Linked DNA regions of Pelagibaculum spongiae. The protein of the gene in region 1 interacts with the protein of each later gene in a pairwise test. Links are inferred from orthologs where the notes say so. Each region holds a gene or a part of one and is shown on either strand. Other genes may lie near its edges. The genes, in order: DC094_RS06685, glnD and glnL.

Region 1 (10,119 bases):
CTTCCAGCCATTTTCAGTTAAACCAAGCGTTTAACCATTTAAAAAATAATAACTCAGAGACGTTACTATGAAAAAAACAACTACTGCACTTTCAGCACTTTTAGCTACATCTGTTTTTATGAGTGGTTGTGCCATCAATATTGGCGATAAGAAAGATGACGATGGTTACAGCTACCAGCTAGAAATCTCAACAGAAAAAGACAATCGACAAAACCTGTCATTACTCAATCTTGGGCAAACCAAGCAGCAGGTAATTGATATTTTTGGCACCGCTGATTTTAGTGAGGCCTTCAGCCTTAATCAGCAGAAGGTTCAGATTCTTTACTATCGCACTCAAAGATCAGATGAAAACGCGCCGTTGACCAAAAAAGAGTGTACCCCGCTTATTTTTAAGCAAGGCCAACTAGATAGCTGGGGACAGTTAGCTTTGGTCGCGATGCAAAAGTAGCCGAAAGCAGAATCACGACTGTTTGCGACATACCATACTTCCGTGTATATAAAAAAACCCGCCGTAGCGGGTTTTTTACTTTCTGGAAATTACTCAGCCAGAAACTGCGGAGCATCCATATCAGGTAAAACAAGCTGAACCTGTTTTTGCTCCAACAGGCGAATTAATTCTTCTGGTGGTGGCTTGTCGGTAAACAAGGCATCCAACATAGAAATGTCGCCTAAACGAACCATTGCCTGACGACCAAATTTAGAATGGTCTGCAGCCAAAAACACATGGGTCGCATTGTTAACCATGGCTTGCGCAACACGAACTTCGTGGTAATCAAAATCGATTAGCGCACCGTCCATGCCAACACCACTGATGCCGATAATGGCATAGTCCATGCTGAACTGATGGATGAAATCACGAGTGGCTTCACCAATAATGCCGCCATCTCGATTTCGAACTTCACCACCAGCAAGAATCACAGTGAAACTGCTGTTTTCGGTCAAAATTGCTGCTGCATGCAAGTTATTGGTAACAACTCGTAGGTTGTTTCTTACCAACAATGCTCGAGCGACTGATTCTGTAGATGTACCGATGTTAATAAATAAAGAAGATCCGTCGGGGATATGTCGAACCAGAGAATCGGCGATCTTTTTCTTCTCAGAACGAAACTGATTCAGTCGAGTCGCATAATCTGTATTTTCGGTACTGGAAGGAGACGCCGCGCCACCATGGTGTCTACTCACCAAGTTGGCTTCTGCTAAATCATTCAAGTCACGACGAATTGTCTGGGGCGTTACATTAAAATGCTGTACCAGGGTTTCCGTAGTGACAAACCCCCTCTCCCGTACCAGATCAACGATGGTTTTCTGACGCTGACGTTGATTCTGTTTATGCATTTAGGTTACCTCGTTTGCGGAAGTCATCCTGACTAGCTGCAAACATTATTCTTGTTGTCAGAGAAAAGTACAAATAAAGTAGGTGAAGCTTTAGCAAAAGCTTCACCTTACTTTGATCTTATGCAGACACCTCATGACCCATTGAACGTTTTTCAGAGTTCAATGTTAGAGCAATCAAGACAATCGACATCACACAAGCCGCTGTAATAATCATAAAGCCTGCGTCCCAACCTGCAACGTCAACCGCATGACCAATCACAACGTTAGCAGTTACTGCACCACCAACATAACCAAACAGACCGGTGAAGCCTGCAGCAGTACCAGCCGCCTTCTTAGGCACCAGATCCAGTGCATGTACACCAATCAACATGACTGGGCCGTAGATCAAAAAGCCAATCGCAATCAGCATTGCAATATCAACACTAGGATTGCCTGCTGGGTTGAACCAGTAAACCAATACGCATATCAGAGTTAGCACCATATAGATGATGCTTGCTGGTGCACGACGGCCTTTAAAGACTTTATCCGACAACCAACCACAAGCCAGCGTACCTGGAATACCGGCCCACTCGTACAAGGCATACGCCCAACCTGCATCTTGAAATGAGAAGCCTTTGGCTTCTTCTAAATACAGCGGTGCCCAGTCCAGAACGCCATAACGCACCAAATAGACAAATGCGTTAGCAATTGCGATGGCCCATAACAGTCGATTGTTCAGAACATACTTAAAGAAAATCTCTTTGGCAGTAAATTCTTTTTCATGCTCTTTTCCATACTCAAATCCTTTCGGATAATCGTTTTTGTACTCTTCAATGCTTGGCAAACCTTGTGATTGAGGTGCATCACGAACAGTTAACCAGATGAGTACTGCAACACCCAGTGCGACAAAACCATTGGTATATAGCACTGCGTGCCAATCAGCAAAGAATGCCATACCAAACAGTGCAATCGGTGCTAATAAGCCACCACCAATATTGTGGGCAACGTTCCACACCGCCATTTTGGTGCCGCGCTCGCTGGCAGAAAACCAGTGAACCATGGTCCGGCCTGCTGGTGGCCAACCCATTCCTTGGAACCAACCATTAGCCATCAATAAAACGAACATGATGCCAACAGAGCTGGTGAAGAAAGGCACCATACCCATTGCAATCATGGTCAATGAACTAACAAACAAGCCAAGTGCCATAAAGTTACGCGCATTACTGCGGTCGGAAACGCTGCCCATCAAGAACTTGGACAAACCATAGGCAATCGCAACACCGGAAAGTGCAAGACCGAGCTCTGCTCGGGTATAGCCTTCATCTACTAAATGAGGAATAGCTAAAGTAAAGTTTTTACGAACTAAGTAATAACCGGCATATCCGAAGAAAATACCGAGAAAAACCTGCATTCTTAAACGCTTGTAAGACTCATCTACCTGATCTTCAGGCAAACGCTCTTTATGCGCTGGTGGCTTGAGAAATCCAATCATTTGCTTAACCGCACTGTGAATTATTTTGAGTTAGGTAACAGTTCGAACATTAAGCGCAAGCGAACGAAAACATCTTGATGCATGTCACCTGCCAACCAGTTGAATGGCACATAAACGAAAAAAAAAGTGTACCAGTTATTGATATGTAAAATAATAAAATATACCGCCAGAAACGCATAACTTGCTACCTCAAAGGAGATAGGTAAACTTGTTTTTATTTATTTAATTTAGATAGATACAAGAACTTAAAGCTCATTAACTCAAGATAATAATGATGATAATTACTCGTTTTTTATGATTTTCATTGGAAATTTCAGCACTCGGAAATGATCAGAAACGATCTTGAATGCGATATTTGAAGTTCTTTTATTATCGTTAACAGCGCCAGCGCCGCTATATGCAATAGCTTGCTCTAATAGCTATTTGGCTAGTAATCCATTGCTAGAACCATTTTGTTGTTTTTATTGAAATGAGTGCCAATACGGCCCATGAAAAAGATAAAACTGATGCAAGTCATGCCTTTTAAGCGAAGTTTGAATAATCGGTATCGTTTGATTCGAACATGCAACTAACAGTCATTTATTTCAAAAATTACCTTCAGTTGGTAACGAAGGAATTGAGCAACACTGCCCATTTCAGTTAACAAGCTGTAGATACAAAAACGCTGATGACCATAAAATGATCATCAGCGCTGGGCAAAACATTATTTGGCAAAAACTAACTGCTAACTAGATCGAGCCAATTTTCTACTTTCCGATTCGCTATTCTTTTTCTTCTGGCTGCGACGGATTCAACTGCGCTTGAAGTTCAGCCATTTGCGCTTCCAGCTGCTCTAATTTGGAGCGGGTGCGTGACAACACACCTTTCTGCACTTCAAATTCTTCACGAGTGACCAAATCCATCTTGGAAAAAAAGCCCTGCAGCACTGAGCGCATGCTCTTTTCGCTCTCTTGTTGAAACTGTTTCAAACCAGGGGGCAAAGCCGCAGATAGCTTCTTGCTCAGTTCATCGATCATATTGGGATCGAACATAGGACATCTCCGGTTCTGGTTAAAACACACCTTTGACAGCAAATATGTAGTGTGTTGGTTAATTTACTTTAGGTAATTTAGCAGGTTTCTTTTTTTGATTCAGCCCGAGCCCTGCCACTTCAATCCAACTTTCCTTTTATTTGTTGCCTGACAACCCACCAATTAACGATGCACTTAACTGCAACTTATTGATAACTAACGCACCAAATGCGTGCGTTTGTCAGGTTTTGGTGCGCACCGCTTTCGTCCACAATAAATGATTTCACTTCAACACGTTGATATAAATGAATAAATAAAACTGGCACAGGGATTGCTCCTTCCTCAGCAATCGCAATACAAATTTCCAATAAGTCAGCCCGGTGAATAACCGGCGGTAATTACAAGGAGAGCACCATGAAACTGGTCACTGCAGTCATCAAGCCATTCAAGTTGGATGATGTTCGTGAAGCATTATCGGAAATTGGCGTACAAGGGATTACGGTCTCTGAAGTCAAAGGTTTCGGTCGACAAAAGGGACATACCGAACTCTACCGTGGCGCTGAATACGTAGTTGATTTTCTACCTAAGGTAAAAATTGAGTTGGCGATTGAATCAGAACAAGTCGAACGGGTGGTTGAATCGATTACCGACGCGGCTCGCACCGGAAAAATTGGTGACGGCAAAATTTTTGTCCGCAGCCTAGAACAAGTCATCCGGATTCGTACTGGTGAAGAAGGCGTAGAAGCCATTTAACACCATTTGACGATGAATGCTGCAACAACTCATAAGTGAAACAAAAAGATTTCACTGAGTTGCGCCCAGAACAAGAGGATAAATACCGTGGAAGATCTGACTCAAGTTAAATACGCACTGGATACTTTTTATTTCCTAATGTGCGGCGCGCTAGTTATGTGGATGGCAGCTGGTTTTGCCATGCTAGAAGCCGGCCTGGTTCGCGCTAAAAACACCACCGAAATTCTGACTAAAAATATTGCGCTATTTGCTATTTCCTGCGTGATGTTTCTGCTAGTGGGTTACAACATTATGTATGTTGATAACGCTTCTGCCGGTTGGTTACCAAGCCTTGGTTTCACCATCGGTGCTGAACACACAACCGACGCAGTGTTAAAAGGCGAAGCCGACCACTCATTAGGCGCCGACTTCTTCTTCCAAGTGGTATTTGTTGCCACTGCAATGTCTATCGTCTCTGGCGCAGTGGCCGAGCGGATGAAGTTGTGGGCTTTCCTAGCCTTCTCAGTAGTAATGACCGGATTCATCTATCCAATGGAAGGCTACTGGACCTGGGGCGGCGGTTTCTTGAGTGAAACCGTTGGCTTCTCTGACTTCGCAGGTTCCGGCATCGTTCACATGGCAGGTGCTGCTGCAGCTTTAGCAGGGGTATTGGTACTTGGGGCACGTAAAGGAAAATACGGCGCTAACGGTGAAGTTAATGCGATTCCTGGTGCTAACTTACCTATGGCAACATTGGGTACATTTATCCTCTGGTTAGGTTGGTTCGGGTTTAACGGTGGTTCTCAATTGCTGCTGTCAGATGTAGAAAACGCTAACGCAGTCGGTCAAATCTTCCTTAACACTAACGCAGCAGCTACTGGCGGCGTAATCTCAGCATTAATTACCGCCCGCTTGTTGTTCGGTAAGGCTGATTTAACCATGACACTTAATGGTGCATTAGCTGGCTTGGTTGCCATCACTGCAGAACCTCTAGCACCAACTGGCCTAGCAGCGACGTTAATCGGCGCATGTGGCGGCGTGTTAGTGGTGTTCTCTATCCTGACTTTAGACAAGCTGAAAATTGATGATCCAGTCGGCGCAATTTCAGTACATGGTGTAGTGGGTTTATTCGGTGTGATGGTCGTTCCCGTCAATAACAGTGGCGCAAGCTTTGGCGCACAAGCAATTGGTGCAGCCGTGATCTTTGCTTGGGTATTCGGTGCCAGCTTGGTGGTTTGGCTAGCACTGAAAGCACTGATGGGTGTTCGAGTGAGCGAAGAAGACGAATACAACGGTGTTGATTTAGCAGATTGTGGAATGGAAGCCTATCCAGAATTCACTAATAAATAATACTAAAAAGTTGTAAAAGCGTTAATTGAAAAGCAGTCTTTTGACGTATAAAAAAACCGCCGCTATTTCACAATAAATAGCGGCGGTTTTTTATTTCAAAACCAATTAATTTGTTAAACTGGTCACAATCTATCAACACCCAGCAGCAGCCATTGTTAAAAGCGAGAGCTAATCGACACATCCGATTGATCTAACTTTCTAGTTTTTCGAGAGATAACCAGTTTCTCGGAGCAGTAACATGAAAGTGCTTCCTATTTTTGCTTTGGCAATTGCACTTCTCGCAGCGAATTATTCAGATGCAGCAGAAATTTACAAATGGAAAGATCAAGACGGCAAGGTAGTCTTTGGCAGCTCACCACCTGCTGGCATCGAGGTTGAAAGAACCGGCCAACAAACTGGTTCAGGCTTGGCTGGCGAAGCGATTGATGCGCCAAATTCTGTTAAAGAGCAGCTAGATTCTGTCAACAAGAGCAAAAAATCTCGCCTGAAGGGAAAAACTTTAGCCCGGCATAATGAACGATTGCGTAAGCGCAGCGCTATATTATGTGATCAATCAAAAAACCGGCAAAACATGCTAAAGCATTCTCCCCGCGCCGGTTCGTATGACGCAAAAGGCAATAAACGCATTTACTCAACAGAAGAACGTCGCTTGATGACCGAACAAGCACAGCAAGAGGTTAACAAGTACTGCGCAAAATAATGACGTGATTATTTGCTGAAGAAGCAATGGTAAGGCATATAATGAGGCAATCAAGCCAAGAGAGAACGTTATGCCTTCCACGCTTTTCCAATGGCACGTATTTCAGGTGCAACAACAAAAACATACCTTACCTGATGATCGCATTGTCGACTGGACTCACCTGCATCACCCTGGTGCTGTAGTCATACTTCCTCTAATGCCGGATGGCAAAATTCTGTTACTCAAGCAATATCGCCCAGCAATTGGCAAATGGATCTACGAAGTACCCGCCGGTACCTTGGAGCCAGATGAAGATATCTTGCAGTGTGCACAACGTGAATTAATCGAAGAAACCAATCACCATGCAACCGACTGGACCGACCTAGGCACTCTGTTACCAGCACCTGGTTTTTGTGATGAAGTTCAGCACTGTTATTTAGCCCGTGCATTAGAACAACATGCAGGTCAAAAAGATGATGATGAGTTTTTTGAGCAGGTACCCGTCACAGAGAAACACTTTGTTGAGCTGATTGCCCAAGGAAAGATCATCGATTCAAAAACCATCGCAATCTGGGCGAAATGGAAAGCCAACAAAAATTTATTGCTAGCTGAAATGACGTCATAAATGCGGCGAATTCTTTATGCTATTGCTGGCACGCTATCTCTGATCACCGGATTGATCGGAGTGGTGTTGCCGGTACTGCCAACCACTCCTTTTCTATTGCTTTCTGCATGGTGTTTTGCCCGCAGCAACAAGCGACTGCACGCATGGTTAATTAACCATAAGTATTTTGGCCCAGCCATTAACGATTGGGAAAAACACAAAGGGATAAAAGCCAGCAATAAAAAACGCGCTTATGTTTTAATTGTTCTGAGTTTTTCAATTAGCATTTATGTGGTACCGCTAACATGGGTAAAGGTGTTGCTATTATTTATGTGTATTGCATTGCTGTGGAATATGAAACGGATTAAAACGCTTTAATTAATTTTAATTTTTTAATACCACTCAATAGATAATTTTCCCATCCCTGGGAAAATATCAATCACTCATAGCGACACAAATAACTACTAGCCACTTCAACCGTTAGCTTGAAGCTACTATTCGCTTCTACTTCAAAGGTTTCACCGGCATGGTACATTTTCCAGCTATCGCTGTTAGGCAGCTGTACATTTAAGCTACCGCTAATCACTGTCATAAATTCCCTTACCGCGGTAGAAAACTGGTATTCACCCGGTTCCATTGCGCCGATGGTTGCATCCATCTCTTGTGAACGAATACCACCAATCGATTTTACTTTACCTTCAAAATATTCATTACTGCTTAGCATAAGAGACTCCTTTTGAAAATTTTTGATTAGTTTTTAAAACAACTATTTTTATTTTTTATCGGCCCAATCAAATGAAAAGGCCGTTGGCAACAACTCAATTCTGTAACAACACAAAAGACAAAGCTTATTTAGCCAGTGCCTTTTTCATAAACTCTGGCAAAGCCAAAGATTTATGGTGGCACTCAAGGTTGTAATAAAGTGTTTCAAACGGCTTATTGGCAATATCAGTTTCTCTGAAATTATTCAGATCGCGTCCTTTCGCCGCCATGGTAGCGCTCCACCAGCCAGATGGGTAAACCGGCTGCGGGAAATCTAGCGTTTTCGTGTCAGCAAAACCAGCTGCTTTCATATCTCGGTGCATGCCTGCAATTAAATCGGAATGATAAATCGGTGATTCACTCTGCTGGACCATAATGCCGCCAGTTTTTAAGGCTTTCAGGCAGTTTGCAAAAAATGCTTGAGTAAACAGACCTGCAGCTGGGCCAACCGGATCGGTAGAATCAACAATAATCAAATCAAAGGCAGCTTCACCCTGATCAGCCATCCAGGCAATACCATCACCAAAATAGAAATGGGCTCTTGGATCTTTATTCGCCGAGCATAATTCAGGGAAATATTCTTCTGACAAATCAGTGACTCGCTGGTCAATTTCGACCTGCCAAGCTTCTTCCACACCCGGGTGTTTCAATACTTCCTTCATGGTGCCGCAATCACCACCACCGATAATCACCACACGTTTAGGATCGGCATGGGTAAACAGCGCCGGATGTGACATCATTTCGTGATAGAGAAAGTTATCCCGATCGGTCAACATCACACAGTCATCAATCACCATTAAACGACCAAACGTTTCAGTTTGATAGATTGCTATCTGCTGATATTCAGTTTGTTCTTCATGCAACTTCTCTTTGATTTTAAAAGAAAAGGCTGAGCCATCTTTGCCATGAATTTCGCTATACCAGCTCTCATCAAGCGCCATCATTTCCACCATCTAAAACTAAAACATTAATTGCTGGGCAAGCATAGCTAGGCGAAACCTGCTGGCAAGTATTTTTTACTCTGTAGTGGAAAATTACTTTCATTAAATTGAGTTCAGCAAATTGCTAGAGCAGCTCCGCAAGATAGGTATAATGATCGGCTGTATCTCATGCCGCTTAATGGAAAATGAATGAGCGAGTGGAGTATCGAGCAATCCCGCCAAACTTATAATATTGCTCGCTGGAGTGAAGGTTACTTCGATATCAGCCAGCAAGGGCACCTGATCGCCAAACCCAATCATCATTGCCCTGATGTATTTGATGACCAGCCTGAAAATCGATCACCGACCAATCGGTCAACTGGTATCGATTTACCGCAACTAATGGAAGAAATTCAACAAAGCGGCTTACGCTTGCCGGTATTAGTCAGGTTTACCGATATATTGGATGGCCGAGTTCGCCAACTCTGTAGTGCTTTTGATAAGGCACGCAAAGCGTTTTCTTACCAAGGAAGTTACAGCTCGGTTTACCCGATCAAAACCAATCAGCAACGCCATTTAGTGGAAGGGCTGCTGAAAGCCGGTGGAAATCGGCTTGGCCTGGAAGCAGGTTCAAAGCCAGAATTACTGGCGGTACTCGGTCTGCTAAGCCAACAAGAAACTGTTCATGGTGCAATATCAGGCCGGATTATCGTCTGCAATGGCTACAAAGATCGCGAATATATTCGCCTAGCACTGATTGCCCAACAACTCGGCCATCAAGTGTATTTGGTGGTAGAAAAACTCAGCGAACTTGAGCAAATTCTGCAAGAAGGCCGGGTGATGAATATTCAACCCGTGATTGGCTTACGAACCCGGTTATCCACTGTTTCATCAGGGCAATGGCAAAATACCGGTGGCGAAAAAGGCAAGTTCGGCTTAACTGCAGGCCAGTTGATTCAGGCGATGGATATTCTCAAGCAGCAGCAGTCTCAGCACTGCCTGAAATTATTACATTTCCATATGGGTTCGCAGATTTCTGATATCCATGAAATTCGTCGTGGCGTTAGCGAGTGTGCTCGCTATTACGCCGAGCTACGCCGTTTTGGCGCACCGATTGATATTGTTGATGTTGGTGGTGGCCTAGGCGTTGATTACGAAGGTACCGGCTCAAATAGCCATTTCTCTACCAATTACACCATTGATGATTATGCTAGCCAAATAGTTCGTGGATTAGCCGAAGCCTGTAACAGAGAAAA
Region 2 (10,577 bases), on another replicon or contig:
ATTTCACCAGCAGAGCAAGGATTCAAACCTAGGTTAGACGTCATAATTGCCTTTTCAACGGCAGAAACTAACGTCTTTTCCCAAACTTGAATGGTCAATGTTCTTGCGTCACCAATACTCACATTGGCAACTTGCTTCAACGGTGTATCAACACCGTAGTAAGGCACCATAATGCCTTCTAGCAAACTTGGATGTGCACGACCTGTGCGCATTTTTGACAGGTTATGTTCAAGTGCTTCAAGCGACTTGGCCATACGCTGTTGACTGTCTTCTAGAATTTCATCGATCACGATCTGTCTCCCGAAACCAGAAACGTACCTTCAGCTTCGCCAGCGACTACCCGCTGCAATGCGCCTTGTTTGTTCATGTTGAACACACACAAAGGCATGTTGTGATCTCGACACAACGCCAAAGCAGTCAAATCCATCACTCGCAACTCTTTACTGATGGCTTCATCAAATGACAACTCATCATAACGGATCGCATCTGGATTTGTTACCGGATCATCACTGTAAACACCATCTACTTTAGTCGCCTTGAGTACCAGATCAGCTTCGATCTCAATGCCTCTCAAGGTGGCAGCAGTGTCCGTAGTAAAGAAAGGATTGCCCGTACCTGCAGAGAAAAGCACAACACGGCCTTTTTCCATATGGCGAATTGCCCGCATTCTATCGTAGCGTTCTACTACGCCACTCATAGGAATTGCTGACATTGCCAGCGCACGCAAACCAGCTCTCTCAAGGGCATCACGCATTGCCAAGGCATTCATTACCGTGGCCAGCATACCCATGTGATCACCAGTAACCCGACCGAGGCCAGCTTTTTGCAAAGCTGCGCCCCGGAACAGGTTGCCACCACCAACAACCAGACCGACCTGCACACCAAGATTCACAACCTGACGAATCTCACCGGCCATGCGATCTAGAACTTCTGGTGAAATACCAAACTCACCATTGCCCATCAACGCCTCACCGCTCATTTTGAGCAGGATGCGATTACAACTTGGTCTTTGCGCAGGTCTTGTCATGATTACTTAGCTCCAGCTACCTGAGCTGCAACTTCAGCAGCAAAATCTTCTTCAGCTTTCTCAATACCTTCGCCAACTTCCAAACGCAGGAAGCCAGTTACAGTAGCGCTTTCAGCTTTCAGCAATTTGCCAACTGTAATTGAAGGATCCTTAACGAAAGGCTGGCCCGTCAGGCTGATTTCATTCAGGAACTTGTTGATACGACCCACCATCATTTTTTCAACGATGTTTTCAGGCTTGCCTTCCATATCAGGCTGGGCCTTGATGATCTCTTTTTCCTTCTCAACAACTTCAGAAGAAACTTCTGAAGGGTCGATTACTGAAGGATTAGAAGCTGCAACGTGCATTGCAACGTCTTTAGGCAGGTCAGCTCGACCGCCACTAACAGTCGCCAGAACACCAATGCGAGCACCGTGCAGGTAGCTAGCAATGTTACCTTCGCCAGCGTCCAAGAATACCGCGCGACGAACACCGATGTTTTCACCGATTTTAGCAACCAGAGCTGCACGTACTTCTTCTACAGAACCGCCTTCGATCTGCAGAGCAGAAATTGCCTCAGCAGTATCAGCGCCAGCAGCCATAGCCGCATCAGCAACCGTGTTTACGAAGCCCAGGAAACCTTCGTCACGAGCAACGAAGTCAGTTTCACTGTTTACTTCTAACAACATGCCCTTGCTGCCTTCAACGCGACCTACGATCACGCCTTCCGCTGCAACACGACCAGCCTTTTTAGCTGCTTTAGCAGCACCAGACTTGCGCATGTTTTCAATTGCCAGTTCGATGTCACCGTCAGTAGCCTGCAAAGCTTTTTTGCAGTCCATCATGCCTGCACCAGTACGCTCACGAAGCTCTTTAACCAGCTTTGGACCGATAGCCATTGTGTCTTCCTCAAAAAAATTAAAACCGAAACCAGATATCGACAAAAAGGGGGCTAAGCCCCCTTTTTGCACAGACCGAACTAACCGAAATTACTCTGCAGCAGCTTCTTCAGAAACTTCTACGAAGCCTTCTTTTTCAGCAGCAACAGTATCGACAGCACGTGCGTCGATCAGTGCATCGGCCAGACCTGCAACATACAGCTTGATAGCGCGGATCGCGTCATCGTTGCCAGGAATGATGTAATCAACGTCAGCAGGGTTAGAGTTGGTATCAACAACCGCTACAACTGGAATACCCAGCTTCTTAGCTTCTGCGATAGCAATCTTTTCGTGGTCAACGTCAACTACGAACAGTGCGTCAGGAAGACCGCCCATATCCTTGATGCCACCCAGGCTACGATCTAACTTTTCAGTCAGGCGACGAGTATCCAGAGCTTCTTTTTTGTTCAGGCGATCCATCGTTCCGTCAGCAGCCATTGCTTCCAGATCTTTCAGACGCTTGATAGACTGACGAACTGTTTTATAGTTAGTCAGCATACCGCCCAACCAGCGGTGGTTAACGTAAGGCATGCCACAACGCGATGCTTCTTCCTTAATCACACGACCCGCTGAACGCTTGGTACCAACGAACAAGATCTTGCCTTTACGAGCAGCCATCTTGCTCAGGAAGTTTACTGCGTCATTGTAAAGAGGCAGAGTCTTCTCAAGGTTGATGATATGGATCTTGTTGCGCTCACCAAAGATGTAAGGAGCCATCTTTGGGCACCAGTAACGAGTTTGGTGTCCGAAGTGAACACCAGCTGCGAGCATGTCGCGCATGGATACATTAGCCATGTAAATCTCCAAAAAGTTTGGGGTTAAATTATGTAGCAAGTCCCAAAAGCCGACCCTGACGGGCACCCGTGGCTGATGTGTCGAATCGCTACAAGGATATTAAGAAGCAACAAGATTGCTTCTCAGCGGCGCGCTTTATACCATAACCGCCTGAAATCGACAAACCCGGACTTTTCCAGCCCTAGCTGAAGACTCTAATTTATGACCATAAAGATTAAAACTGCAGAAGAAATCGAGAAGATGCGTGTCGCCGGCAAACTAGCGGCAGAGCAACTTGAACTGATCGAACCTTATATTGTGCCGGGTGTAACCACCGACGAACTCAATGATATCTTGCACAAGCACACCATCGAAGTTCAGGACGCCATCCCGGCACCCTTGAACTATCACGGTTTTCCGAAAAGCATCTGCACTTCGGTCAACCATGTGGTCTGCCACGGCATTCCAAACAATAAACGCTTGAAAAATGGCGATGTTATCAATGTTGACGTTACCGTGATCAAAGATGGTTATCACGGCGACACCAGCAAGATGTTTTTCGTCGGCGAACCAACAATATTAGCCAGGCGCTTGACCAAGGTCACTCATGAATGTCTTTGGATCGGCATCAACCTAGTGAAACCTGGTGCACGGCTAGGCGACATCGGCGCAGCAATCCAAAAGCACGCCCACCAACATCACTACTCAGTAGTTCAAGAGTATTGCGGTCATGGTATTGGCGCAGAATTCCACGAAGAGCCTCAGGTGCTGCATTACGGCAAAGCCAACACCGGCCCTGAATTAAAACCCGGCATGATTTTTACCATTGAGCCGATGATTAATGCCGGTAAGCGACATGTAAAATTGTCAGAAAAAGACGGCTGGACGGTAACCACTAAAGATAAAAAATTATCCGCGCAATTCGAGCATACTATTCTGGTGACCGAGACTGGTTTTGAAGTGCTCACTCTCCGCAATGAAGAAAAACAACAAGACGCCTTAGAAGCAGCCACCGGAGAATAAACTTCCCATGAGCATACCCTCCGCACCATTCCAATCGCCTGAATACTTATCAAGTTATCTAGAGCAACTGGGCAGCGGAGGGTCTGAGCTCACCGGCCAACTGCAATTCGCGCTAAAAGAAACCAATCGATTACTCGAAGAAGGTTTTGCAAAGCACCAACCGGTTGAAGAGTTAGTTCGACAACGAGCTCGCTTGCTAGACCAGATCATTCTTTGCGCTTGGAAAAAACAAAGCAAGACTGGCAATAAACCGATTAGTTTGATCAGTGTTGGTGGTTATGGTCGTGGCGAACTGCACCCCCATTCTGACATCGACCTGCTGGTGTTAATGCAGCAAGCGCCAAGCAAAGAACAGTGCAAAGAGATCGAACAGTTTTTATATATTTTGTGGGATCTCGGGCTGGAAATCGGCCATGCCGTTCGCACTATTAAAGAATGCGTTAGCGTGGCTGAAAAAGATGTCACGGTCTTCACCAACTTGGTTGAAGCGCGCCAACTTTGTGATCTAGATGATTTATTCAGCCAGTTAAAATATCAATTAGATTTAGCTCAAGTTTGGCCGCCCGCTGAGTTTTTTACCGCCAAGCTCGAAGAGCAAAAACAGCGACACCATAAATTTGGTGACACCGGCTACAATCTTGAGCCAAATTTAAAAGCCAGCCCTGGTGGATTAAGAGATATTCAAACCATTGGTTGGGTAGCAAAACGACGTTTTGATACCGATTCATTTCGCGGATTAGTGCGCGAAGGTTTCTTAACCGATGAAGAATATAACGCGCTCAGCAAAGGCCAGCATTTCCTTTGGCAACTGCGCTTTGGTTTGCATTTGTTAGCCAACCGAAAAGAAGACCGGTTGATTTTTGATCATCAAAAAAACCTAGCGCAAATGCTCGGCTATGAAGACACGCCAGAAAGACTCGGCGTAGAACACATGATGAAAGAATATTTTCGCACTGTGACTGAATTATCCGAATTAAACGACATGTTACTGCAGTTATTTGAAGAAGATTTATTGTGTGATGAAAACTGCCGCACCGTCACTGAAATTAATCAGCGCTTTCAAATTCGCAACCAGCGCATCGAAGTCACTGATGAAAATGTTTTTAAAAAATCCCCCTTCGCCCTGATCGAAATATTTTTACTAATGGCACAGCAGGATGAAATCGAAGGCGTGCAAGCCACTACCATTCGATTGATTCGACAAAACCGCCATCTTATTGATCAGCAGTTTAGGGTTAACATTCAAAATCGTAGCTTTTTTATGGAGCTATTGCGCCTACCACACGGTGTTTATCGGCAACTGGTTTTAATGAAACGTTACGGCGTGCTCGGCGCATATATTCCCGAATTTGGTCAAATTGAAGGACAAATGCAATATGACCTTTTTCACAGCTACACCGTTGATGAACATACACTGATTCTGATTGAGAATTTACGTCGATTCTGGCTAGGTAAAGAATTCCCACTTTGCTGTCATATTATGCAAAACCTCGCCAAGCCTGAGCTAATTTACCTAGCGGGATTATTCCACGATATCGGTAAAGGGCGCGGCGGCGACCATTCCCAACTCGGCGCAGTTGACGCTAGAGCATTTTGCCAACGCCACGGCTTAGGCAGTTACGACTCTCGACTGGTCGCATGGTTAGTACAAAGCCATTTATTAATGTCGACCACTGCACAGCGACAAGATATTTCTGATCCCGATGTTATTCACGACTTTGCACTAATAGTCGGCGACCAAGTTCACCTAGATTATTTATATGTATTAACCGTTGCTGATATTCGAGCAACCAACGCCAAATTATGGAATAGCTGGCGTCAACATTTATTGCAGGATTTATATACCTCAACTCGCTTGGCATTACGCCGAGGCTTGAGCAATCCACAAAATAAGAGTCAGCTAATCAAAGAAACCCAAGAGAAATCTTGGATGATTCTGACCGGCCATAACGCCAGCCCAATGCGCACCCATGAATTGTGGAGCTCACTGGGCGAGGTCTATTTTATTCACCAAGATCCTCGAGCCATTGCCCGCCACACCCGGGCCATTATTAACCACAAGCAAACCAAACAGCCTTTGATTTTAGTAAGCCAGCGGGAAGATTTTGCCGGCACCGAGATATTTACTTACTTAGATAATCGCAGCCATATTTTTGCTCGCGTTACTTCCACCCTAGAAAAACTGGGTCTGAATATTGTTAGTGCTCGAATTCAGCTATCGGCTGATAATCGTCGACTGGATACTTATACCGTTCTCGATCGAGACAATCAGCCAATCTCTTCAGAATACATTTCTGAAAAAATCCACAGCCGATTACTGGCAGCACTCAGCGCAGATTCAGCCCCTTCTTTGCCGTCGCAAAGCTTCAAAACCAGAAAACTGAAACATTTCGAGAAACCCACCCGAGTGTCCTTTTCACCTGACTCCCATAACACCATGACGGTGATGGAGCTTTATGGCCTAGACCATCCCGGCTTATTGGCAAAGGTGGCAAGAACCCTGCTGGAAAATAACGCAATTATCCATAGCGCCCACATTGCAACCTATGGCGAAAAAATCGAGGATGTATTTTTCATATCTGATATGGACGGAAACCCAATCGAAGATAGTGAAAAACTCTCATTATTAAGAGAGCAGATCATCCAGCAACTAGACCCACAGGACGACGCTTCAGATAATGATTCAGATTTAGTACAGCAAGCCTGCAGCCAAGGAATTGATATTTAGCCGTCAGGCAATGCACGAACACAATAAAAAAGGGCCGTCACTATGACAGCCCTTTTTTACTTAATTCTGCAAATGACTAGTTATAACCGGCAATATAACTCTCATTACTTTGCTGGGCACAAGCGACCAATTCGATCAACGCTTGTTGATCATGACTAATATTTTCGACCGGCTGCTGGGTCGCATATACATTTTCAAGCACTTCATTGCAGCTTTCAGAAGCACTATCGTTAGAACTCATTTCTATCTCCGGGATTACTATTACAAACAACAACCTAACTGGCAGCGATTATCTGCCAAGCCGACCAAAAAACATTGACCCGCACCAATAAAACCAACAAAAGATATATTTGATAACAATTTATCGGCAACTGTATTTGGCTATCATTTCAAAATCGATGGGTGAAAAAACTTTTCACTGCCATATACTGTCGATCAGCCTGCAGGGCACTGATAAAACCAATAACTCAAACTTGTTTTTGTTATGGCTATTCACTAGCTATTTCAGACTTAAGCCAGAGACCAAAGCAAAAACTTGAATTCCAGCACATTGATCAACGCAACTTGCCAAGCTGTTTGGCTTAGCACTTTACCGCGACCGATGTGCCAATAGTTATAACCATAACGGTAAGATTTAAGGAGTAGATTTGATGAAGATGTTTAGTCTTGGCTGGGGAATCGGAACCAAGAATCAGGCAAATGAGTGGCTGGAAGTTTTCTTTGCAGCACCACTACTAAACCCAGAAGCGTCGGTGATCAAATCTGTAACTTCTGTGATTGGCGAGATCACTGAAAACACCAGCGTAGAATTATCTAGTGAGCAGCTAAAGCAACTAAGCCAGCAGCTACAACAAAATGATCAAGCTGAACTTGCTAAGATTGCCGCTCGAATGGCAGACAGCGTACAGCCAGCGATTATCTGCGCACTAGTAGAAGATTCGGCACCGGCATCGGCTGTTGAAGTTTATTTAAAGCTGCATTTGCTATCTCACAGGCTGGTTAAGCCCCACCACACCAAACTTGATGGCATGTTCGGTTTGCTGATCAACACCGCTTGGACCAGCGAAGGTGCAGTCGACGCTCGCGAGCTGGCCGATCGCCAACTACAAGCACGCTTGGAAGGTCGAGTACTTGAAGTGAAGTCAGTCGATAAATTTCCATCAATGGCCGATTACGTGGTGCCGTCTGGGATTCGTATTGGCGATGCACAACGGGTTCGCCTCGGTGCTTACTTGGGCGAAGGCACCACCATCATGCACGAAGGTTTTGTTAACTTTAATGCCGGCACCGAAGGCACCAGCATGATCGAAGGTCGTATTTCTGCTGGTGTTACCGTTGCTAAAGGTTCTGACCTTGGCGGCGGCTGCTCAACCATGGGCACCTTGTCTGGTGGCGGTAAAGAAGTGATCACCGTCGGCACAGAAAGTCTGATTGGTGCCAATGCTGGTTTGGGCATTCCACTGGGCGACCGCTGCACTATTGAATCTGGCCTATATCTGACTGCCGGTGCCAAGGTCAACCTGCTAGATGACAAGGGACAATTGGTCGAAGTTGTTAAAGCCCGTGCGCTTTCCGGCTTGAATGATTTGCTATTCCGTCGCAACAGTTTGAGCGGTGCATTAGAAGCCAAAGCCAATAAAAACGCGGTTGAGCTTAACCACGAATTACATGCACATAACTAACTAAACCCGCTACTCGGGGGCATAAACGGCCCCTTTAGCCAATTTAATTTTAGATATTTCGGAGATTTAAATACCAATGATCGCTATTGAGATGTGTGCAGGAGCAGGAGGCCAAGCATTAGGCCTCCATTTGGCCGGGTTTAAGCATGCTGCATTAATTGAAATCGATCACCACGCTTGTGAAACACTTCGCCTAAACAACCAAACACTCAATCTTGGCTGGGAAAATATAATCGAGGGTGACTTAAAAGATTTTGCCAAGAACACTATCAACCTTGGGAAAAATATTGATTTAGTTGCTGGCGGCGTCCCATGCCCACCATTTAGCAAAGCAGGACAACAACTTGGCCATGAAGATGAGAGAGATTTATTTCCCACAGCTCTGGAAATTATTCGAAAAATCAAACCCCGCGCTGTAATGCTAGAAAATGTCCCCGGCTTGCTTGAAGAAAAATTTTCTTGGTATAGAGAGATAATCTCTAATCAGCTTTCTGAAATGGGCTATCAGAGCGAATGGAAACTGCATCAAGCTAGCAATTTTAGTGTTCCGCAACTGCGCCCTAGAGTGATATTGGTCGCCATGAAGCCATCTGTATTCAAACACTTTCACTGGCCTACTCAAGCAAACCCAAAAATCACTGTCGGAGAGGCTCTTTACGACCTAATTGCTCAAAAAGGCTGGGAAAGCGCAAAAGACTGGAAAGCCAAAGCTAACAATATCGCACCCACCTTGGTTGGAGGATCTAAAAAGCACGGCGGCCCAGACTTAGGGCCAACTAGAGCCAAGCGTCAATGGCAAGCATTAGGCGTCAACGCACACCGATTAGCCAATGACGACGAAATTCCAGAACCCGGCTTCCAAGGTGCGCTAAAACGCGATGGCACAATACAGCCTGGCTGTGAAAAGATGCCTTTATTGAACATCCGCATGGCAGCACGCATTCAAGGTTTCCCCGACTATTGGTCTTTTTACGGTTCAAAAACACATTCCTATCGCCAAGTAGGCAATGCCTTCCCTCCACCTGTCGCCGAAGCTATTGGCAAACAAATTTTCAAAGCCTTGCAAGCATCCTCAAACAGGAAGTAAGAGAATGAGCCTTCTGACCAAGCAGAGAGATAATTTTCATAGGTTATTAATTAAAAATGAAATACTCACTTTTAGCGCATTTTCAAAATATGGCGCAGAAAAAATATGCAGTAATGCAGATTCAGGACAGAAGCACAGCGTACTGACTGCAAATTTACTCACCGACAAGATTGCTCAAAACCTTGGCATAACAGTTACTACACGAAGCCAAAAGAAAAAAGGGCAGACATTGGGCAATGAATTTGAGCAAGCTTGCACTGAATACTTACAAAAGACTTTCCTCCAACTTGGCAATCTCAGACCAGGCAATTGGCAGGTCGAAAAAATAAATAGCCGCCGCCAATCTGTTCTTGGACAATATGAGCAATACACTCATTTATCTGAACTTGGATTGCTCGCAGATAAACATGCAGAGTTAAGAAATTTCTTAGGTGATGGCTATACCGTCGCTCCTGATATCGTCATCTCAAGATCACCTGAAACTGACGACATGCTAAATAGCAACACCCTTATTGTTGATGACCACTCTTGCAAGCAATCTGCGCTAAGAATAAAAAACCATAAAACCCTTGAAGCACCTAACCTGATTCTCCACGCAAGTATCTCTTGTAAATTCACCATGCGTTCAGATAGAGCTCAAAACACAAGAACTGAAGCACTTAATCTTATGAGAGCCCGCAAAGGAAGATCACCCCATATAATATCATTAACCGCAGAACCAACCGTCAGCAGAATTGCTTCCCTTGCTCTTGGTACCGGTGACTTAGACTGCGTATATCACATTGCTTTATACGAACTACTTGAAGCATTAAAAGAGCTCGATGCAAGCGAACCTCTTGAACAACTCGAACAAATGGTTGTCGGTAAACGCATAAAAGACATTAGCGACCTACCTCTTGATTTAGCAATATAAAAACTCAGAGAGAAAAGAGAAAGATGAAACTTTACGGAATCAAAAACTGCGATACCGTTCGTAAAGCCAGAAAATGGATGGATACCCAACTGCTTGATTATCAATTTTGTGATTTTAAGGCCGAAGCCCCCAGCGCAGAATTAATTCAAAGTTGGTTAGCACAACATCCTGCTACGACGGTACTTAACCGGCGTAGCACCACTTGGCGTCAGCTTGATGATCAACAAAAAGCGCTGGCGGAAACGCCTAAATCAGCAGCTGCACTGGCTAGCGAATTCTCCAGCTTGATCAAACGCCCGGTTCTGGAATATCAAGGACAGGTGTATTTTGGATTTAACAGCCAGCAGTATGAGCAAATATTCAATGCACAATAATTCAGCACTGCACCCAACTATCGATTTGGCACAGCAATTAATTCATCGAGTA
Region 3 (10,202 bases), on another replicon or contig:
GCAGCCACTTTAGTTGCTTTGCCAGCAAGTGCTGAGCTCTACCGCTACGTCGATAAAAATGGCAATACGATTTATACCGATAAGCAGGTTGCGGGCTCTGAGCTAGTGAATGTTGGTAAAGGGCAAACTTATAAAGCGACCAAACCTAGTCGTCGCTACAACAACAGCTCCAGCAATAAAAGCACTCAGCCTGCTAGTAATCAGATTCCTAAAATTACGATTACCAATCCTACGTCCGGCCAAGCGATTCGAGCCAATGATGGTAGCCTATCGATTAGTTTATCGTTAGCACCTTCGCTAGGGCAGAACGATAAGTTAGAAGTATTGTTAGATGGCAAAGTGGTCGGAAATAGCCCAAGTGTGGCTTTGAAAAATATTGATCGTGGCAGTCACACCGTTACTGCCCGAGTACTCAGATTTGGTAAGCCAGTCGCGACTACATCTAGTAGTTTCAATATTTTACGGGCTTTTCGTCGATCAGCTCCCTAATAACTATTCTAAAAATTCCCTAGGCCTTGGCTGAAAAAGTCAGGGCTTGATTTTTAGTTCCTTCCAAGCGTTTCCCTCTAGCAAGCCGCAATAGAAATCAATTGGTATCAGTTGCACCATCAGTGCTTCGGTATGCTCTATTTTGGTGCATACTAAAGATCAATTGATTCTAATATGACCTGTTTTAGATCTTGTCTGACCAATTCAAGCGCGTGATAAGAATCCTCGCGTATTAAGACAAGTGAACTGGTCTGCTTCTTGCACTGGTAATTGTCATGAAACTAAAAACATCAGAACTCCAGCCCAGCAATAAACTGCTGGATAGCTTGTCGACATCAGTGATGATGCTGGACGAGCAATTGGTGATTCGATATGTCAATGCAGCAGCAGAAGCCTTACTAGAAATCAGTGCCCGCCGTTTAACTGGGTTAGATGTGCTGGATGTTTTTGCCAGTCATCTATTTACTAAAGAAAAGTTATCTGGCGTATTTGGTTTGGGGCATCCATTTGCCGAGCGAGAGCTAGATCTGGAATTACCTGGTAATCGACACTTACTGGTCGATTGTTTTGTCAGTGCGATGTTGGAATCTTCAGGTGAGCAATACCTGTTGCTAGAGATGCAACCAATGGAACGCCATCGTCGTATTAACCGGGAAGAAAGTTTGCGCAGTCAGCAGCAAGCTACTCAAGGTATGTTGCGCGGATTGGCCCATGAAGTAAAAAATCCACTCGGCGGAATTCGCGGTGCAGCTCAGTTATTACATGGTGAATTAACCGACCCAGAACAGCGTGAATACACCGACGTTATTGTTGCAGAAGCAGACCGTTTAAAAGTATTGGTTGATCAAATGCTCGGTCCGCGTCAGGCACCGAACATGCAACCTTTGAATATTTTAAAAGTGCTAGAACGAGTGGCCCAAGTATTAAAAGCAGAATATCCGGAAGATATCGATTTTATTCGTGATTATGACCCGAGCATTCCCGATCTAATGGCAGATAAAGGAATGCTGATTCAGTCGGTTCTGAATATCACTAGAAATGCGGTGGAAGCGATTAAAGGTCAGGCAATTAATTTGTATCTAGATAGAAACGAATTACCGCCAACTGAAAATATCGAACCAATTGCTAAGGGTGAAATCACCCTCAGAACACGCGCATTACGCCAGTTTACGATTGGTCATATTCGACATCGTTTAGTTTGTCGAATTGATATTACCGATAATGGCCCGGGGATACCGGAAGATTTATTGGAAAATATTTTTTATCCAATGGTGACAGGCCGTGCTGAAGGTACCGGCTTAGGGCTTTCAATTGCACAATCTTTAATTAGCCGCCATCAGGGCTTAATCGAATGTGAAAGCCACCCCGGTTGTACTGTATTTACGATTTTATTGCCTTTGCAATCAAATCGGCCATCTAAAACAAACAGCCAAGCAAAACAAAGCCCGCAATCGATGAACAATTCACCATGTGTGCCGGATAAAAATATCAGTGCCGCAATGGTCGAGCAACAATAAAAGGAGTCAGCTATGTCACAAGACAAAGTATGGATAATTGATGATGATAGCTCGATTCGCTGGGTTTTAGAGCGGGCATTTACCAAGGCTGATATTGCTTGGCAAAGTTTTGATAATGCACTGCCAGCTTTAGATGCGCTGGAATATGACATGCCAACGGCGATGATTACCGATGTTCGAATGCCGGGTTTAGATGGCATGCAATTAATGCAGCGAGTACATAAGCGTCGGCCTGATGTACCGGTTATTGTAATGACAGCTCATTCGGATTTGGATAGCGCAGTAGCAGCTTATGAAGGTGGCGCTTTTGAATACTTGCCCAAGCCATTTGATATGGAAGAAGCGGTTGCAGTAGTGCGGCGTGCTTTTCAAAATTTCCATGAAAATCATCAGCAAGAAGTCATAGCCGATGATGCGGATACACCAGAAATTGTCGGTAAAGCACCTTCAATGCAAGAAGTATTTCGGGCAATTGGTCGGTTAGCAAAATCCAATATTACCGTGATGATTAATGGCGAATCGGGTACCGGTAAAGAGTTGGTTGCCAGAGCATTACATCGCCATAGTCCTCGCCGAGATAATACTTTTATTGCTTTAAATATGGCGGCTATTCCTAAAGATTTAATTGAATCAGAATTGTTTGGCCATGAAAAAGGTGCCTTTACCGGTGCCGCGGGTTCTCGCCAAGGTCGCTTTGAACAATCGAATGGCGGCACGCTTTTTTTAGATGAAATTGGCGACATGCCATTAGAAGTACAAACGCGGTTATTGCGAGTGTTAGCTGATGGTGAGTTTTATCGAGTGGGTGGCCATACGCCGATAAAAGTTGATGTACGAATTATTGCGGCAACTCACCAAGATCTAGAGCAGCGGGTAAAAGAAGGAAAATTCCGCGAAGATTTATTTCATCGGTTAAATGTTATTCGAGTGCATTTACCTCGGCTGGCCGATCGTGCTGAAGATATCCCCGATTTAATTAATCATTTTCTGGCGGCTGCGGCGCGGGAAATGGGCGTTGAAGCCAAGGTATTAACATCAGATACTGAAAAATATATGTCGAGCCTCGATTGGCCAGGTAATGTTCGCCAGTTAGAAAACACTTGTCGCTGGTTGACGGTTATGGCCAGTGGCCGCGAAGTTCATGTTTCTGATTTACCGCCCGAGTTACTTCAGGTTGATCAGGAAACTCAAATCGATGGTGATTGGCAAACTGGCCTTAAGCGCTGGGCAGAAACCAGCCTAGCAGCCGGTAAAGAAGGCTTGTTGGAAGAAGCAGTACCATGCTTTGAAAAGATTATGATTGAAGCTGCCTTGAAGCATACCGCAGGCAGAAAGCGCGATGCTGCGGTATTGCTTGGCTGGGGTAGAAATACGCTGACTCGAAAGCTAAAAGAACTGGGGTTGGATGAATACCGCAGTGATGGTGCTTTAGAGAAAGAAGAGCAGATTTGAATCTTGCTCTCATCGTAGGTTAGATAAATACAGCGTCATCTAACATTTTTAATTGTCAGAAGGCGCTAGTGCTTTTCTAACCTTGTATCTGCAGATACGAGGTTTGCCAACAAATACCAAGTTGTCTGATTGCGCCTTTGGCTTATCAAACCTACAGTTTTTAATCAAATAACTTCCGATATTATTAGACGAAACCCTCTATGAAAAAATTCCGCTTTATTCTGCCATTAATGCTGCTAGCAATTGCACTATGGATTTCCGGTGTCCCGTTAATTTATGACTCGGTTCCAGAAGAAATTCAGCTGGCTGAAAAATATCAATTCACACCATTGCGAACCATCCAAAAAGCCTTCGATGATGAAACATCGGACTTGCAAATTCTGCAGCAGGGTAAGGTTTATAAAATTCTTGAAGATGACCTTGATGGCACGCGGCATCAAAAATTTATTATTGGTTTAATTAATGGCCAGACTTTATTGCTGGCCCACAACATCGATTTGGCTCCGAGAATCGATAACCTGCAAGCAGGTGATCGAGTGATCTTCTTTGGTGAATACGAGTGGAACAAGCATGGCGGTGTGGTTCATTGGACCCATAAAGACCCGGCAGCTCAACATGTGGATGGTTGGATTGATCATCAGGGAATTCGCTACCAATAAGCGATGTTTTGTAGTTGTGGTTAACTAATGCAATTTAGTCGACTTGGTTGAATAGATTATTGGGTAAGGCTTTGGGTAACCTGTTGGCTAGCTTTGAGTAAGTTGTGGGCAGTTGTGAATAAAATCGCTAATCCATTTATTGGTAACGCTTTTTGCCGACGGGCCAAATAACCAGTTTTTTGTGAATAACTTCTCTAGGATCAAACGCTAATCGAAGCCGAAATAGCACATCTTGTGTTGTGGAAAACTTTAGTGTCTAAATGCTAATAACCGATTTTGTGGATAAGTCTTGGTGATTTATGATTGTCAGATCGCTAGTGGGTTGTCACTTAATTGTGGTGCAGTTGTTGCTTAGTACACGAAACCTGTGGATAACTCGGTGGTTAACCTCTGTACATACCTTGCACAAACTTCCATCCTGCTGATAACTCAACCTCACAGGCCGATTTGAAAAAGTGATCAAAAATTGAGCAGTGAGTTAAATTGTTTTGGTGGCCACAAGGCTTGATGCGACCGAAAATGTTTCCGATATTTTTCGGCATTTCCCACTGTTTTTCTCCATGTAGATCATGCAACGAAATCAGACATCGACCAACAAATTTCAAGGTATCTGATTGCGTCTTAGGTTTGTCAAACGACGGGTTCGTTATTAATTAATACAAGAATAAAAACGCCTTTTAGGGCAGTAGAATTTAATAAATGCACACTCTCCTGAGGCACTTAATTCCATGCTACAAGGTTGTACTGAGCCTACTGCGAACTACAACTTGACCATGGAAAAATTTATTCCAACGGTTGATATTTGTATTTTCCGAGTGGTAATTGGCCAATTGTTTGCTCGGCGTTTATCGAAGACCTCGAAAGTTGCAGGTCGCGCCTACCGCTGCTCCGTGCAACCTTGAGCCTGGCCAGAAGGCGCTGTTTTTCTAACCCACAGCGATCTTTTACTCCCCCCCAACATGCATTGATTAATCTTATTAATTAGCCTGCTGAGCATTTTCGCTTGGGTGCGTTAAATTTTCCTGTTCAGTGACTATCCCTTCTGAGGTAGCCATTTCTCAGCAAATTTTGTTCGTTTTTTGGTTCGTTTACTGGCATAACACTGTTGTCTGTTTTGACATAGGTCAGGCCAATTTTGTAGCGACAAGCGCACTATTCTTGCAGTGCAATTTTAACTGCGAGGCTTTTGTTTTCACTGCGAAAGTGGGATGTTGAAGATGCATTCAAAAACAGTGAATGCTGGTATGGCGGGGCAATAGGTTCCAATCGGCCAGCAGATTGATCGTTAGGTTGCTCGCCGGTTTGGTGTTGCTCGCTGAAACAAACAGCCACTTCATCTGAGTGTTTGATAGAACGGTTGTTGATCATTGCTGCCACTCTTGCCAAGTCAATACCAAGCAGCGAGCGCCATTGATCAAGCCAGTAGATGATAAAAATAACGACCGATAGCAAGGTTTGGTATTCCCAGATGCGGAATCATTAAGCCAAATTTGCTGCAGTTGCCCGGATAGGTAGCTGAAACGACAGATTTCTCAGACCTTCAATTAAGCTGTTCAAGCTAGGAGACAGGGTTTAATGACTGCAAAACTCTTAACGGATGCTAAACGCTGGAGCGCCAGACTCGATGTCGGGCAAAGCTTATCTGGCGCATTGCTTACCATCTTTCTCTGGACTCACCTGATTCTGGTTTCATCGATTTTACTCGGTGGCGATGCGATGGATTTTGTCGCCAGAAATATGGAACTAGCCTTTTTGACAGAAAACGGTCATGGCTATCCATGGGTGGTTACGGTGATTGCGATAGGCATTGGTGCCCTGGCAGTAATTCATATGTTAAGCGCACTTTATCGGTTGCCATTACAAGTAAAACAGCGACTAGCACTGCGTAATCATTTACAAGTTGTTCAACATGGCGATACCAAGCTTTGGGTTTGGCAGGCAGTGACCGGTGTGGTGATTATGGTGCTGCTGCCGGTTCATTTATGGTTGATTGGCTCGGATCCGATTTCAGTGGGTGCGGTAGGCTCGGCCACTCGAATCTGGATTGACCATGCATGGGTTTTATATATTCCATTGTTATTAGCAGCCGAAATACATGCCGCAATCGGCGCATATCGAGTAGTAATTAAATGGGGTCTGGTAAAAAATCTCGACCAGCGTGAAAAATTACGTCGTCTGAAAACTATTTTCAGTCTGGTGTTTATCTCTGTGGGAATGTTGTCATTGGCGGCTTTTTGGCCACATGCAGCAGGTTAACTACCAGTCTCGAAATTTGTTAATTCAAACTTTCGAGTGGACTCAAAATTAGGTTTTCAGCAGGAGCGACCATGAAGATTATCTATACCGATTCGCTGGTAATCGGTGCCGGCCTGGCAGGATTGCGTGTAGCGATTGCCTGTAAGAAGCAAGGATTAGACACCCAGGTTTTATCGCTGGTTCCCGCCAAGCGTTCCCACTCAGCCGCTGCCCAAGGTGGCATGCAGGCGTCTTTGGCCAATACCACCAAAGGCCAGGGCGATGATGAAGATGTTCATTTTATGGACACCGTCAAAGGCTCTGACTGGGGCTGCGACCAAGAAGTCGCCAGAATGTTTGCCCATGTGGCACCCAAAGCAGTCCGTCAGTTAGCCAGTTGGGGCGTGCCTTGGAGCAGAATTAAAAAAGGGCCACGTCAAGTTGTGGTCAATGCCGAAAAAGTCACCATTGAAGAAGCCGAACAGGCCCATGGATTAATTAATGCCCGTGACTTTGGCGGCACCAAAAAATGGCGGACTTGCTACAGTTCAGACGGCACTGGCCATGCGCTATTAAATACAGTCGATAACAAAGCCATCGAGCTGGGTATTCCAGTTCATGAGCGGGTTGAAGCATTGTCGTTAATTCATGATGGCAAGCGCTGCCACGGTGCAGTGGTTCGCGATTTAATTAGTGGTGAATTATTTGCTTATATTGCCCGCGCAACCACCGTTGCCACCGGCGGTTATGGCCGAATTTATTCGGTATCGACCAATGCCGTGATTTGCGAAGGCATCGGCCAAGCCATTGCGCTAGAAACTGGCGTTGCACAATTAGGCAATATGGAAGCGGTGCAATTTCACCCAACCGCAATTGTTCCCGTTGGTATTTTAACCACCGAAGGTTGCCGGGGTGATGGCGGTTTATTACGCGATAAAGACGGTTACCGCTTTATGCCCGACTATGAGCCAGAGAAAAAAGAATTGGCTTCGCGCGATGTGGTTTCTCGCCGTATGACCGAACACATGCGAAAAGGCAAGGGTGTCGATAGTCCTTATGGTCCACATTTATGGCTCGATATTACGTTACTAGGCCGGGAGCATATCGAAAAGAATTTACGTGAAGTAAAAGAAATTTGTGAAAGCTTTTTAGGCATAGATCCAGCCGAAGAATATATTCCGGTTCGGCCAACCCAGCATTACTCCATGGGTGGCATTAAAACCAATGCCAAGGGCATGAGCCCGACTTTAGAAGGTTTATTCTCAGTCGGTGAAGCAGCTTGTTGGGATATGCACGGATTTAACCGATTGGGCGGAAATTCATTGGCGGAAACTGTAGTGGCAGGAATGATTGTCGGTGAATATGTTGCTGAGTTCTGCCACGAAACTGATTTAATTGTTGATACCGGATTAATTAAAACCAGCGTAGATAAACTACAGCAAGAAATTGATCAATTATTAGAAAGTAAAGCCGGTGAAAATGTATTTGAGATAAAAGAGCAAATGCAACAAGTCATGATGAATTATGTTGGTATTTTCCGAAATGGAGATGAACTAACTAAAGCGGTTTCAGAATTACGTGACTTATTACGCCGCTCAAGAAAAATTCAACTGAAATGTAAAAAGCGCCATTCTAACCCAGAACTGGTCGAAGCGTTACGGGTGCGCCGAATGCTTAAAGTAGCGCTATGTGTTGCCAAAGGTGCCCGCGACCGGACCGAAAGCCGCGGTGCCCATGCCCGGGAAGATTTCCCCGAGCGAAATGACCGCGACTGGTTAAAGCGTACTTTAGCCAACTGGTCAGCAGAAGGTGAACTGGAGCCAGAGCTGAGCTACGAAGCGCTCGATATTATGAAAATGGAAATTCCACCGGGTTATCGTGGTTACGGTATCAACAATGCGATTCATCATTCAGACACCGAAAAGCGTCTGGCTGAAATTGAAGCCATTGTTAAAAATCTGCCAGAAAATGCCACCCGCGAGCAAAAACAAGCCGCCATTATGGCGTTTGATTTGCCGATTGATTTAGGTGAGCCAAACCAGCGAGCTGATATGACAGCAATCAACCAACAGGAGGCTAAATAATGGCGAAAGGTCGTATTGTCACCTTCAAAATATTCCGCTTCGACCCGCAGGTTGATGACAAACCAAGAATGGTTTCTTATCAGCTGGAAGAAGCACCGGGCATGACGGTTTTTATCGCATTAAATAAAATCCGTGCCGAGCAAGACCCATCATTACAATTTGATTTTGTTTGTCGCGCTGGCATTTGTGGCAGCTGTGCCATGGTAATTAATGGCTTACCGACTTTAGCCTGCAGAACTTTAACCAGTAAATTTGAAAACCCGGAACTGACATTAATGCCATTGCCCGGTTTTGAATTAATTGGCGATTTATCGGTAAACACCGGTAAGTTTATGCGTGAGCTAGCCGAGCGATTGGCATTGTATCTTCACCCTAAAAATGAAGACGACAATATTCACGCAGTGGAACAACGCATAGAACCGGAAGAAGCAGAAAAGGTTTATGAACTGGACCGCTGCGTAGAATGCGGCTGCTGTGTATCGGCCTGTGCCACCAAACAAATGCGTGAAACCTTTGTCGGTGCGGTCGGTATGATGAAACTGTCTCGCTTCGCTTTAGATAGCCGCGATGCCCGTGACGATGATGATTTTTACCATGTGTTGGGTAATCAAGACGGTGTGTTTGGCTGCATGAGCTTGCTCGGTTGCCAAGACACTTGCCCGAAAGATTTGCCGCATATGGAACAAATTGCTTATATGCGAAGGAAAGTGGCGGGGATACCTATTTTTAATAAATAACAGTTGCTTTAAAAATGGTGCGTTATTTTTAGCATAAAAAAACCCGGCAATAATCAATGCCGGGTTTTTTTATAGCCAATTATTGAGTTTATAAGTCATTAATTGACACAGCTATACCTGTTATTTTTTCACCACCGCTATTTTTAGTATAAACAGCAAGTTTAGAAGCAAAGGCTGGCTTTATCGTATTGTTTGGTATGCGAAATGTAAGATTGTTTCTATTATTAGCTTCCAATGAAATTATCGGTAGATCGTACAATCGATCACCAGCAGCATCAGCCCAGTAAAGCACGTAGTGAGTAATGTTGGTTTCATCTGGTGCGGCAGCTATTGTTACCGTGCCACTTAATTTACCTGCATTTGGATCAGTGTCGGTGAAACTAATTGCTGCAGCATCTAATATTGGCAGACCTATATCACTAATTGTTACAACAAAATCACGAAATGAAGCTGCTAAACCACCAGCATTTCGAGGTATAACAAACAAAAAACGTGCATCGGGCACTACAGGAGTATCGACGGGAAAAGTATATTGTAATGGGACGGTGTCAGCAGGAATACTCTCAATCAATGAAAGCCTTATTTGATTAGTCTTGCCCCAAAAAATATCGTAGTGAGTAGGGGGAAGAAAGCTTAGATCTGCTGCTGGTGTGATTGCTAGATTACCGGCTATCTGGCCGCCGTCAGGGTCAGTGTCAGTAAATGTCACGTTTTGTGGTGCACTCACAGGAGAAGCGCTTTCTATAATAGACAAATACCTTGGAATGGTATTTTCTTGCGTACCTAAATAGGTATAAGACAATATGTGAGTTACGCGTTCTGGAATGATTGTTGCCGTATTATTAGTATTGCTGCCCAAGCTATATATGAATCCATTATTTTTTATACCTCCTGCAAAACTCTCTGCATTAGGCAGTTTTTGAGTTTCGCTAACCCCCCAATATAGACGGTAGCCATCGATCATAGCTTCCGACGAGGACGCGATAACAGCTAACTGCCCCCCTAAAGAGCGAGGACGTTGATCAGCAT

What was found.
Region 2: the proteins of DC094_RS06685 (region 1) and glnD interact in binary tests that used the Escherichia coli proteins (3 or more experiments, as listed by UniProt). The link is inferred for Pelagibaculum spongiae from one-to-one orthologs.
Region 3: the proteins of DC094_RS06685 (region 1) and glnL interact in binary tests that used the Escherichia coli proteins (3 or more experiments, as listed by UniProt). The link is inferred for Pelagibaculum spongiae from one-to-one orthologs.

The regions. Positions count from the first base shown.
Region 1 is NZ_QDDL01000002.1:157,642-167,760, forward strand. The notes cover bases 3,134-5,899. They hold DC094_RS06685 (P-II family nitrogen regulator), read left to right. Parts: upstream 3,134-4,230; coding sequence 4,231-4,569; downstream 4,570-5,899. Other genes in these bases: ubiK (ubiquinone biosynthesis accessory factor UbiK), read right to left, coding at 3,568-3,837; DC094_RS06690 (ammonium transporter), read left to right, coding at 4,708-5,898. Outside these bases: DC094_RS06660 (PspC domain-containing protein), read left to right, coding at 1-71; DC094_RS06665 (DUF3192 domain-containing protein), read left to right, coding at 68-448; DC094_RS06670 (DeoR/GlpR family transcriptional regulator), read right to left, coding at 538-1,335; glpT (glycerol-3-phosphate transporter), read right to left, coding at 1,454-2,806; DC094_RS06695 (DUF4124 domain-containing protein), read left to right, coding at 6,137-6,598; DC094_RS06700 (NUDIX hydrolase), read left to right, coding at 6,669-7,202; DC094_RS06705 (YbaN family protein), read left to right, coding at 7,203-7,559; ppnP (pyrimidine/purine nucleoside phosphorylase), read right to left, coding at 7,621-7,905; speE (polyamine aminopropyltransferase), read right to left, coding at 8,030-8,884; speA (biosynthetic arginine decarboxylase), read left to right, coding at 9,074-10,119. UniProt on the Escherichia coli protein: Involved in the regulation of nitrogen metabolism. Regulates the activity of its targets by protein-protein interaction in response to the nitrogen status of the cell.
Region 2 is NZ_QDDL01000011.1:31,734-42,310, forward strand. What follows is about bases 3,446-6,669. They hold glnD ([protein-PII] uridylyltransferase), read left to right. Parts: upstream 3,446-3,748; coding sequence 3,749-6,469; downstream 6,470-6,669. Other genes in these bases: map (type I methionyl aminopeptidase), read left to right, coding at 3,446-3,741; DC094_RS22200 (hypothetical protein), read right to left, coding at 6,546-6,669. In the rest of the region: frr (ribosome recycling factor), read right to left, coding at 1-290; pyrH (UMP kinase), read right to left, coding at 287-1,027; tsf (translation elongation factor Ts), read right to left, coding at 1,030-1,905; rpsB (30S ribosomal protein S2), read right to left, coding at 1,996-2,739; more of map, read left to right, coding at 2,941-3,445; more of DC094_RS22200, read right to left, coding at 6,670-6,710; dapD (2,3,4,5-tetrahydropyridine-2,6-dicarboxylate N-succinyltransferase), read left to right, coding at 7,126-8,151; DC094_RS18785 (DNA cytosine methyltransferase), read left to right, coding at 8,228-9,238; DC094_RS18790 (NgoMIV family type II restriction endonuclease), read left to right, coding at 9,243-10,151; DC094_RS18795 (Spx/MgsR family RNA polymerase-binding regulatory protein), read left to right, coding at 10,175-10,525; dapE (succinyl-diaminopimelate desuccinylase), read left to right, coding at 10,515-10,577.
Region 3 is NZ_QDDL01000006.1:82,337-92,538, forward strand. The notes cover bases 37-2,885. They hold glnL (nitrogen regulation protein NR(II)), read left to right. Parts: upstream 37-764; coding sequence 765-2,006; downstream 2,007-2,885. Other genes in these bases: DC094_RS14560 (DUF4124 domain-containing protein), read left to right, coding at 37-489; ntrC (nitrogen regulation protein NR(I)), read left to right, coding at 2,019-2,885. Also shown: more of DC094_RS14560, read left to right, coding at 1-36; more of ntrC, read left to right, coding at 2,886-3,458; DC094_RS14575 (DUF3465 domain-containing protein), read left to right, coding at 3,659-4,117; DC094_RS14580 (hypothetical protein), read right to left, coding at 5,270-5,569; DC094_RS14585 (fumarate reductase cytochrome b subunit), read left to right, coding at 5,693-6,373; DC094_RS14590 (fumarate reductase flavoprotein subunit), read left to right, coding at 6,445-8,436; DC094_RS14595 (fumarate reductase iron-sulfur subunit), read left to right, coding at 8,436-9,173; DC094_RS14600 (hypothetical protein), read right to left, coding at 9,262-10,202.